DNA from 3 places in the Ensifer sp. ENS03 genome. Region 2 is predicted to be linked to each of the others. Evidence: predicted binding sites of a transcription regulator. Region 2 holds the regulator's gene; each other region holds the start of a gene.
What was found. The regulator LexA, encoded in region 2, represses DNA repair genes until DNA is damaged. The targets are predictions, from matches to a motif close to TGTTCNNNNTGTGTTCNG.

Region 1 (3,278 bases), on a different contig from region 2:
CGGGCCGGTGGCGTATCTTTCGAGCTGCCGTGCCTGGTCGTCAAGACGCTTCAGCGCCTCCAGTTCCTCGCCAAGTCCGAGCCGCGCTTTCGTCACGGCCGATCGCATGACCGCGATCGTGTGGTCGTACACCTTGAGGGGCACGGGAAACGGATGGCGGTCCTTGCCGCCGTGCGCAAGCGAAAACCGGGCCGGATCGGCGAAACGGCAAGGCGCGCCATGAACGACTTCAGCCACCATCGCGAGCGCGTTGACCGTGCGGGCACCGACGCCCGGAACCATCAAAAGCTGCTCGAAATCTTCCGGCCCGCGATCGGCAGCCGCAGAAAGTGTCGCATGCAGCCGTCGCATATTGACGTTTTCCTCCCGTACGTCGTGATGTGCCGGCATCACGAGATGTGGGAGCAACGGCTGATCGGCCTCCTTCGGTTTAACCTTTGGATCCAGAGCGACGACTTCCCGGACAATTCGGTCAGGCCCAAGCGATGCCAAAAGCTCAAGCTGCCCGTGGCGTGATGCGGCAGCCCGTCTGTCTGCGAGATTGACGATTTCCCCCTGACCTTTTCCCTCGATCGCCGCATGGGGAGAGTCGACGAAGCTGGAAACGCCCTCCGACAACCAATGATAGCGCCGGGCCTGGCGTTTATCGCCGTTCATGCCTTGCTGTACCACCACCCATTTGCCATCGTCAGCGACGATGAAACCGTGCAGGTAAAGGTCGAAGCCGTCCTGGACCGCGGCACTATCGACCTTTGCAACAAGCCGGCTGGTGGCCGCAAGGCCGGCACCATCGATGCCGACGCGGTTGCCGATGGCGATCAGTTCGTCTGGCGTCTGCCGCGAATGTCGTCCGCGACCGCCGCAGACGCTTATCCCGAGATCCCGCGAACGAGGAGCGAGACCGCGCTTGAGAGCGCCGATGACGCTGGTGGTGATGCCGGATGAGTGCCAATCCATGCCCATGACGCAGCCGAAGGACTGGAACCAGAAAGGATGGGCCAGACGGCGCAGAAACTCGTCACGGCCGTATTCGATGACGATGGCTTCGGCGATGATCGTCCCGAGCTTCGTCATGCGATCGCCGAGCCACGGGGGAACCCTGCCGCCATGAAGAGGGAGATCTGCACTTCCAGCTCGCTGAACCATTCGTGTCTTATAGGCCGCTTACAGGCATTGTGACAGGGGAAAGTTCTTCAAACGTTCCTACCGCCGGGAACAAGTCGCAACCCTTGCTGTTTTGTGGTTGGAATGTTGCGAGGCGCCGTTGCGTCTCACGATGAGATGGGCCAATCCCTGCGGAGGCCTTCCAATGCAAAACCGTTTCCCGTGTGCGGCAGTCGTCATCCTCCTAACCGCAGCTTTACTGGCGGGTTGCGCCAACGTCTCAGCCAGGCAGACAGCGAGCAACACCGGCAAGGTTGGATACGGTTCGGATCCGGTTCTGCCAAAACCACGCCCAACCGTGATCCCGACGGTCAACATCGCCGATGCGACCGGGTGGCGGGGCGGAGAACATCCACTCGCTGCCAAAGGATTGAAGGTCAACGCCTTTGCGACGAATTTTGACCATCCGCGCTGGCTGCGCGTCCTTCCCAACGGTGACGTTCTGGTGGCCGAAAGCAATGCTCCGGCCAAACACGACGAGGGCTTCAGCCTGAAGAAGGTCTTCATGAGCGCGGCCATGAAGCGCGCTGGCGCCGCCACACCAAGCGCAAACAGGATCACGCTGCTTCGCGACACCGATGGCGACGGGGTGGCCGACCTGCGGACCACGTTCGCCGAAGGTCTCAACTCGCCTTTCGGCATGACGCTGTCGCGGGGCAAGCTCTATGTCGCCAACACCGACGGTCTCGTCGCCTTCCCCTATTCGAACGGACAGACCCGGATCACGGCGCCGCCGCAAAAGATCGCGGATCTACCGGCCGGCGATCTCAATCACCATTGGACCAAGGATGTGATCGCAAGCCCGGACGGCCGCAAGCTCTACGTTACGGTCGGCTCCAACAGCAATGTTGCCGAAAACGGCATGGCCGTCGAACGGCACCGTGCAGCCGTGCTCGAGATCGACAAGGCAAGCGGCCACATGCGCCCCTTCGCCTCGGGCCTGCGCAATCCCAACGGGCTCTCCTGGAACCCTCAGAATGGAAAGCTGTGGGTCGCGGTCAACGAACGCGACGAACTCGGTGACGATCTCGTCCCGGACTACATGACATCCGTGCGCGATGGCGCCTTCTATGGCTGGCCCTACAGCTACTTCGGCCAGAACGTCGACACCCGCGTCAGGCCGCAGCGTCCTGACCTCGTCGCAAGGGCCATCAAGCCCGACTACGCGCTGGGCGCCCACACGGCATCATTGGGACTGGTGTTCTCGAGGGGCTCGTCGCTCGGCCCCACCTATTCGAACGGCGCATTCGTTGGACAGCATGGCTCCTGGAACCGAAGCGTACCCAGCGGCTACAAGGTCATCTTCGTCCCGTTTTTGAATGGCAAGCCCAGCGGCCGGCCAAAAGATGTCCTCACCGGGTTCGTCGGCAAAGGCGGCAGCGCCATGGGGCGCCCGGCCGGCGTGGCAATCGATAAGACGGGTAGTTTGCTGGTTGCCGACGATGTCGGCAATGTCGTGTGGCGTGTCAGCAGAGAATGACCTTTTGCCTGTTTCAAAAGCGATCAATGTGCATTTGGTCGTCCCGCGTCGGCAATCGCCCGATGAGAACGGGATGCCGCGCGCCGGCGCTCTTGAGTTCGGGCCTGTTTCCTGGAAACCCGCAATTCCTCCAGATCTGGAAGCCACCAGCCGCTGCGATGATCGGGACCGGTGCGTGCCGGCCATACAGAGATCAATTCCGACAGTGTTGCGGGCCGCCAGGAGGCCCAGACAAACTCCATCAGGCTATTGTTCATGAATGGATACGAGCAGGAGAAGGTTCGAGGGACAATCTCCTGTGAAATCCCGATGAATATTATGACGCCGTAGGTTTCAGTGGAGACGGCGCGCCCGAGCCGCGGTGGAAAAGCCGTAGGAACAGGGTATCGTCGTCTTCTTCGTTCGACGCTGCGACTTCTCGCTTCCAGTTCCTCGGCGGACCCCCGCGACGCAAGTCGGCGTTGCTTTCGTGCATCCGGTTCATTGCGGCGGGCGGCCGCTTCGATCACAGGCCACCGTTTCCGCAATTCCTCGTAGGAGCGGAACGGAACATGCCACGTCCTGGAATTGTCATCCCAATGCGCCCACGGCACCTGTCGCAATTCCTCAACGATGGTGCGGGAGAAAGGTGTCC
Region 2 (3,278 bases):
ACCAGCAATCTACGCATGCAAAACCCCCGTTTGCCCGCATTTTGATAGGTCCCCCCGTCACTGTCGAGGGTGCCTAGCCGATCCCAGGCAATATTTTAGGAATATTCACCTCTCTGCGGCAAGCGGACGCGCCCATCACATGGCGAAAGGATCTTTCGACGACTTGGTCTGGCCGCCGCCGGCAAAGGGATCGTTGTTCGGCGCATTGCCACCGGCGCCCGCAAAGGGATCGTTCGCCGCTCCCTGACCGCCATTCGGGATCAAGGCGCTCACCGCCTCCTGGCACTTGAACATCTCGCTTACCGCCTTCATCGAATCACGCAGGCTGAGGCTCGCGACGACGCGCCCCTCGAAGGCCAGCGCCAAGGTGTTTTTGCGAACGAATTCGGTAAAGAAGTCGGTGTTGGAAAAGTTGACGACAAGGGCCTTGGCTCCGGTCAGATCAACACCGAACGCAACGGCCGGCCACTGACGACCACGGTCGAGCTGCAAGGCAACATCGTATTCCCGCTGCGGCTCGATGGATTTCCATTCGGCATTGCCGATCGAAAGAAACGCCAGGTTCGTCGATCCCCGCGGATAAAAGCCGATACGAAGGATAGCGCCGGCGTCATAGCTCGTCGCCGCGTAACACGAGCCTCCCAGGGAAGGATCGGATCCCACCGTCCAGGCGTTGATCCGTTTCCAGATATTCGAACGCCCTTCTTCAGCAGACGCCGCTCCAGCCGTGAGCAACAGGCCGAGCACCACCAACGACAATCTATGCATGCAACCACCCCACTTTCCACGCAAAGTTATCTTTTTTTAGAGGCCTGTCGAGACGGTGAAGGCCCTTCCCCGCAGGGATTTTTGCGCGCCCCAGGCCCGATGCGAAAGCTGGCAGCTCCGATGCATTCTCCGCGCCGGTCCATAAAGAACGGCCGAGACGAGGTTGAGATGGAGCGGCTGGCGCAAATCAGCCACAGCCTGCGGGCAAAGAGCTGTTGAACAAGGCAGAGTGATCGCCATGCTTGCTGGACTTCGGAACGAAAGCGCGGTTCACATCGTTTACCACCCCGTAGTCCCACCCCTTCATCAAGTGGACGATCACCGTGCTTGCCGCCCTGCTTCTCGCTTCGATAGTCGCATCGCCCAATATGCCTGACGTCAAGCTCAGTGCCGCGACGGTGGATGAACTCCAGACCGATTTCGAACGGGCCGTGCCGTGCCATCAGATCGATGGACGCAATGTTTGGAAGGGCGCGCTCGCGTTCTACATCCAGTCCTTCGTTTATGACGGCGATACGCCCGTTGCGACCGATGCGGCCGACGCAGTGCTTCCGGAAGACAACAGCGCCGAAACGGTGAAGGAGTTCGAAGACGCCTGCTCGGCCTCGCAAGCGACTTAAGTCTCTCCGCGAAGAGAGCCGCGATTCGTTCGAATCACGCGCGCGACCGGCCTGCCCGGCGCTGTTTTGGGACGCAACCGTCGCCGAAAACCGCCCCGCTCCCGCAAAAGTGACCAATCGCCCCCCACAGAAGCAGCCAATTGCCTGAATTCACGGAATTTTAGGCACTTGCGGAACACATATGGAACAGATAGTGTCTGTTCTTGATTTGTTTCACGCCTCTGGAGCGACGTGCCATGCTGACCCGCAAGCAACAGGAATTGCTTCTGTTCATCCACGAACGCATGAAGGAGTCGGGCGTACCGCCGTCTTTCGATGAAATGAAGGACGCGCTCGACCTGGCGTCGAAGTCCGGCATTCACCGTTTGATCACGGCGCTCGAAGAGCGCGGGTTCATTCGCCGGTTGCCGAACCGGGCGCGCGCGCTCGAAGTCATCAAGCTTCCGGAAGCCTACGCCGCCGGCCAGCAACAGCCGCGCAGAGGCTTCTCGCCGAGCGTGATCGAGGGCAGCCTCGGAAAGCCGCCGGCCGCCGCTCCTGCCACGCCGAAGCCGGCGCCGGTCGCCGAAAGCACGTCTGTTTCCGTCCCGGTGATGGGGCGCATCGCTGCCGGCGTGCCGATCTCGGCGATCCAGAACAACACCCATGACATTACCGTTCCGCTCGACATGATCGGCAGCGGCGAGCATTACGCCCTCGAAGTAAAGGGCGATTCGATGATCGAGGCCGGCATCTTCGATGGCGACACGGTGATCATCCGCAACGGCAACTCGGCCAATCCCGGCGACATCATCGTGGCGCTCGTGGACGACGAGGAAGCGACGCTGAAGCGCTTCCGTCGCAAGGGCGCGTCGATTGCACTCGAAGCGGCCAACCCCGCCTACGAGACGCGCATTTTCGGACCGGATCGCGTGAAGATCCAGGGCAAGCTCGTCGGGCTGATCCGCCGCTACCATTGAATTCCAGGCAGAACGCCGAATCAAAAGAGCCTCGCCACAGAAAGTGGCGAGGCTCTTTCCATTTAAGGCGACCTGAAATCCAGATCGCTTATTCGTGGATCGTGTATTCGCCGAGTTCGCAGAGATCCTGCGTGTCCTCGGTCGTATCGAGGGCCGAGCCTTCCTCGAATTCGAATCGCATGTCGTATTTGCAGACGTCCCGCCCGTCGGATATGGTGATCTCCATGCTCTCGCCGGGGTTCAGGACCTGCCGACCGAAAACATCGTCTTCCCATTCATTGACGCCGACCGGCGACGTATAGAAATTCGTCAGTACCGCGCCGGTGTTGTTCTTCAGCTGGAAAACCAGGTCGTCCGCGCGCGCCTCCATAGCGGTCGCCGCAAAACACGCCAACGCCGTCAGGATCAGTCTCTTTTTCATTGATGCCATTGCCTCCGTTCTTAATGTTGACGGACGCTACCGATGCGGTTGATCTCAGCGGAGTCATCGTTCCCCCTCTACCGAATTCACCGAAGCGATAAGATCCGACGGAGGCATAGGAGACGTGGCTTGCGCGGACGTGGGGTCGCGAATTTTACCGCGCTGCCCTAAGGCAGAACGCCAAACCAAATTTAACGAGGTGAGATTATTGGAGGCCTCGCCCGGAATTGAACCGGGGTACAAGGATTTGCAGTCCTCTGCGTCACCACTCCGCCACGAGGCCTCACAGCTCGGATAACCAAGCGTTGGCGCGGATTTAGAATGATTGCAGAAAAACCGCAAGAGGCATTTTCTGAAAAACGCGCCGTCGAATTGCAGGACGGATACTTTCCACAGAACGATCGACGATGTCCGCCGATCGTCTCCCAGCTGATCTCAGCACCAGGGCGTCGGGCGCCCTTCCCACGGCCGCACGAGCCCCTCGGAAACGAGTACACGTCCAAGAGATTG
Region 3 (3,278 bases), on a different contig from region 2:
ATCGCGAAAGCGAGATCGGCGCGCGAGACCTTCATCGCGCCCTGGGTCTTGGCCAGTTCTTCGAGCTTGGCATCGTCAAGGCCGATATGCAGTACGCCATGAATGACGGCGATGGTCGCCGGCACGGCACCCTGTTCGCGGATGATCGCTTCAACGCTGCGGGCCATGTTCAGGTTGCCCGGGTAGGGCATGCCATGGGTGATGATGGTCGATTCCAGCGCCACGATCGGCGCGCCACGCGCCTTGGCGGCTGCGACCTCGTCGGAATATTCCATCGGCAGGAAGGGGGAAGCGGGTTTGGTCATGGTCTTTCCTTGGGAGTTCTGCTGGCAAATGTCATGACAGCATTTGGGGCGTGGGCACAAGGGCCAGCGCCTGTTCGAGATTGGCCGCGGACATCTCTTCGGATGCGGCCAAGGGAGAACGCAACGTCAAACCGGCGGCTGCGATGCCGTGCCGCAGGCAATCGGCGATATCGCGGCCGGCAAGGCGGGCGGAAAGGAAGCCGGAGGCGAGCGCGTCGCCAGCGCCGGTGACGTCGGCAAGGGCGGGCAGGGCCGGCGGCACGACGACACAGGCGCTGTCGCCCTCGAAGGCAACGACCGTACGGCCGCCCCGGGTCACGACGCCTCCGTTGATGCCCAGACCGCGCAACAGGGCCGGCCATTCTTCCGCCTCGGCCGCCTCCTTGCCGGTCAGCGCCCGCGCCTCGGATTCGTTCATGAACAGGAACGAGAGATGCGAGAGGCACGGCCGGTAGCGGATGACCTTGGCCGGCGAAACAGCGATGCCGGCGACGAGGCGGCCGTTGCCGGCAGCCGACTGGGCAAGTGCGGCGATCGTTTCTTCCGGCAGGTTGGCGTCGGTCAGCACCAGCTTGCTCGCGGCGATGACCTCGCGGAGCGCCCGCCGCTGCAACTGCCGTGGCGAGAACAGCCGGTAGAGTTCCATGTCGGCGAGCGCAATCACCAGATTGCCGTCGTTTTCGAGGATCGCCGTATAGCTCGGCGTCTGGCGGTCAAGAAAGGTCAGGGGACTGTCGATGACGCCAGCCGCGGCCGCGGCTGCGGTCACCATCTCGCCGGCCGCATCACCGCCGCGGGTGCTGATCATGCGCACGCTGTGGCCAAGCCGCGCCAGGTTGCGCGCGGCATTGAAACCACCGCCGCCCGCTTCTTCGAACCAGCTTCCCGGATTGCTCGACCCGGGCGCTGTCGTTCCCGATATACGGCCGCGCCTGTCGATATGCGCGCCACCGAAAACGGCGATGTCAGCTTGCGTCATGAATGTTCCTCTGCTTGGCCGATCGGCCGAATATCTGTTGGCATCCTGCAATGCCGCGTCGCAAAGCGCCACGCGCCCGACCTGCTCAAAGTCTCATGCGCAGGCGAATCGGCCGAGCCTTGCCGGGCAGGTTCGAAGGGCTTGCGCCAACATTCGAAAACTCTGGTTTCGTTCCGTGAACAAGAATCGAACGTATCGTTGAAAGCTATTGTTTTTCAATGTGTTGTCGCGCTCTTGCAAATACGGAACAAAACATGTACAAAAACTCCTGCGGCGGCTTCATTGCCTCGGTAGCTTCAATAACCTAAAGGTGGACCAAATGGCACAAAACTCTTTGCGGCTCGTAGAGGACAAATCGGTGGATAAAAGCAAGGCACTTGAAGCGGCACTTTCCCAGATCGAACGTTCGTTCGGTAAGGGATCGATCATGAAGCTCGGTGGGAAGGACAGCATCATTGAGATCGAGACGGTTTCGACCGGCTCTCTCAGCCTCGACATCGCGCTCGGCATTGGCGGCCTGCCAAAGGGCCGCATTGTTGAAATTTACGGCCCGGAAAGCTCGGGTAAGACGACGCTGGCGCTGCAGACCGTCGCCGAAGCACAGAAGAAGGGCGGCATCTGCGCCTTCGTCGACGCCGAACACGCGCTCGATCCGGTCTATGCCCGCAAGCTCGGCGTCGACCTCGAAAACCTCCTGATCTCGCAGCCCGACACCGGAGAGCAGGCGCTTGAGATCACCGATACGCTGGTGCGTTCCGGCGCGATCGACGTGCTGGTCGTCGACTCGGTCGCCGCGCTCGTGCCGCGCGCCGAAATCGAAGGCGAAATGGGCGACAGCCTGCCGGGCATGCAGGCTCGCCTGATGAGCCAGGCGCTGCGCAAGCTGACGGCGTCGATCTCCAAGTCGAACTGCATGGTCATCTTCATCAACCAGATCCGCATGAAGATCGGCGTGATGTTCGGTTCGCCGGAAACCACCACCGGCGGCAACGCGCTGAAGTTCTACGCCTCGGTTCGCCTCGACATCCGCCGCATCGGCTCGGTCAAGGAGCGCGAAGAGGTCGTCGGCAACCAGACCCGCGTCAAGGTCGTCAAGAACAAGATGGCGCCTCCCTTCAAGCAGGTCGAATTCGACATCATGTATGGCGAGGGCGTATCGAAGACCGGCGAACTGGTCGACCTCGGCGTCAAGGCCGGCATCGTCGAAAAGTCTGGCGCCTGGTTCTCCTACAACAGCCAGCGTCTCGGCCAGGGCCGCGAGAACGCCAAGACGTTCCTGCGCGACAATCCGGATCTCGCGCGCGAAATCGAGACGGCGCTGCGCCAGAACGCCGGCCTGATCGCTGATCGGTTCCTCGAGAATGGCGGTCCGGAAGCGGACGACGGTGACGAGCCGCCGGAAGCATAAGCCGCTCGGCCCACTGAGGTTACCAGAAAACCGGTCGTCCCGTGGGCGGCCGGTTTTTTGCTGGCGTCTGGACAGTCGGATATGTGAGCGATAAAAGCCTTTGGTTCCGGCGACCCAGCGCGTTGGAGGGTGCGGTCACCACGGGTGGCCGCAGGGTTTAGGGACAATGGCTTAGTGGCGCGGCGTGGGCCGGACGCGGGCCGGAATCGGTGCTTAAGAATAGGACGCAAGATGAGCGGCGTGAATGAAATCCGGTCGACCTTTCTCGACTATTTCCGCAGGAACGGTCACGAGGTCGTGTCGTCGAGCCCGTTGGTGCCGCGCAACGACCCGACATTGATGTTCACCAATGCCGGCATGGTGCAGTTCAAGAACGTCTTCACCGGCCTGGAGCAGCGTCCCTATTCGACGGCCGTTACGGCGCAGAAGTGCGTTCGCGCCGGCGGCAAGCACAACGACCTCGACAATGTCGGCTACACCGCGCGTCACCACACCTTCTTCGAAATGCTCGGCAACTTCTCCTTCGGCGATTACTTCAAGGAGAACGCGATCGAGCTCGCCTGGAACCTGATCACCAAGGAGTATG

Region 1: IB263_RS28815 (DUF763 domain-containing protein) is a predicted target of LexA. The motif match lies at 1,188-1,205, and genes of this name have one in related genera.
Region 3: recA (recombinase RecA) is a predicted target of LexA. The motif match lies at 1,528-1,545, and genes of this name have one in related genera.

Annotation. Positions count from the first base shown of each region.
Region 1 covers NZ_JACVAV010000011.1:96,566-99,843, forward strand. Annotated here, with positions in the region: gene IB263_RS28815 (DUF763 domain-containing protein) at 1-1,146, opposite strand, end outside; gene IB263_RS28820 (sorbosone dehydrogenase family protein) at 1,310-2,644, shown strand; gene IB263_RS28825 (hypothetical protein) at 2,668-3,278, opposite strand, start outside.
Region 2 covers NZ_JACVAV010000007.1:53,963-57,240, forward strand. Annotated here, with positions in the region: gene IB263_RS22425 (hypothetical protein) at 1-8, opposite strand, end outside; gene IB263_RS22430 (hypothetical protein) at 136-753, opposite strand; gene IB263_RS22435 (hypothetical protein) at 1,092-1,388, shown strand; gene lexA (transcriptional repressor LexA) at 1,625-2,347, shown strand; gene IB263_RS22445 (hypothetical protein) at 2,436-2,777, opposite strand; tRNA gene IB263_RS22450 (tRNA-Cys) at 2,978-3,051, opposite strand; gene IB263_RS22455 (thermonuclease family protein) at 3,204-3,278, opposite strand, start outside.
Region 3 covers NZ_JACVAV010000002.1:95,271-98,548, reverse strand. Annotated here, with positions in the region: gene IB263_RS07125 (pseudouridine-5'-phosphate glycosidase) at 1-305, opposite strand, end outside; gene IB263_RS07120 (carbohydrate kinase family protein) at 337-1,284, opposite strand; gene recA (recombinase RecA) at 1,604-2,692, shown strand; gene alaS (alanine--tRNA ligase) at 2,924-3,278, shown strand, end outside.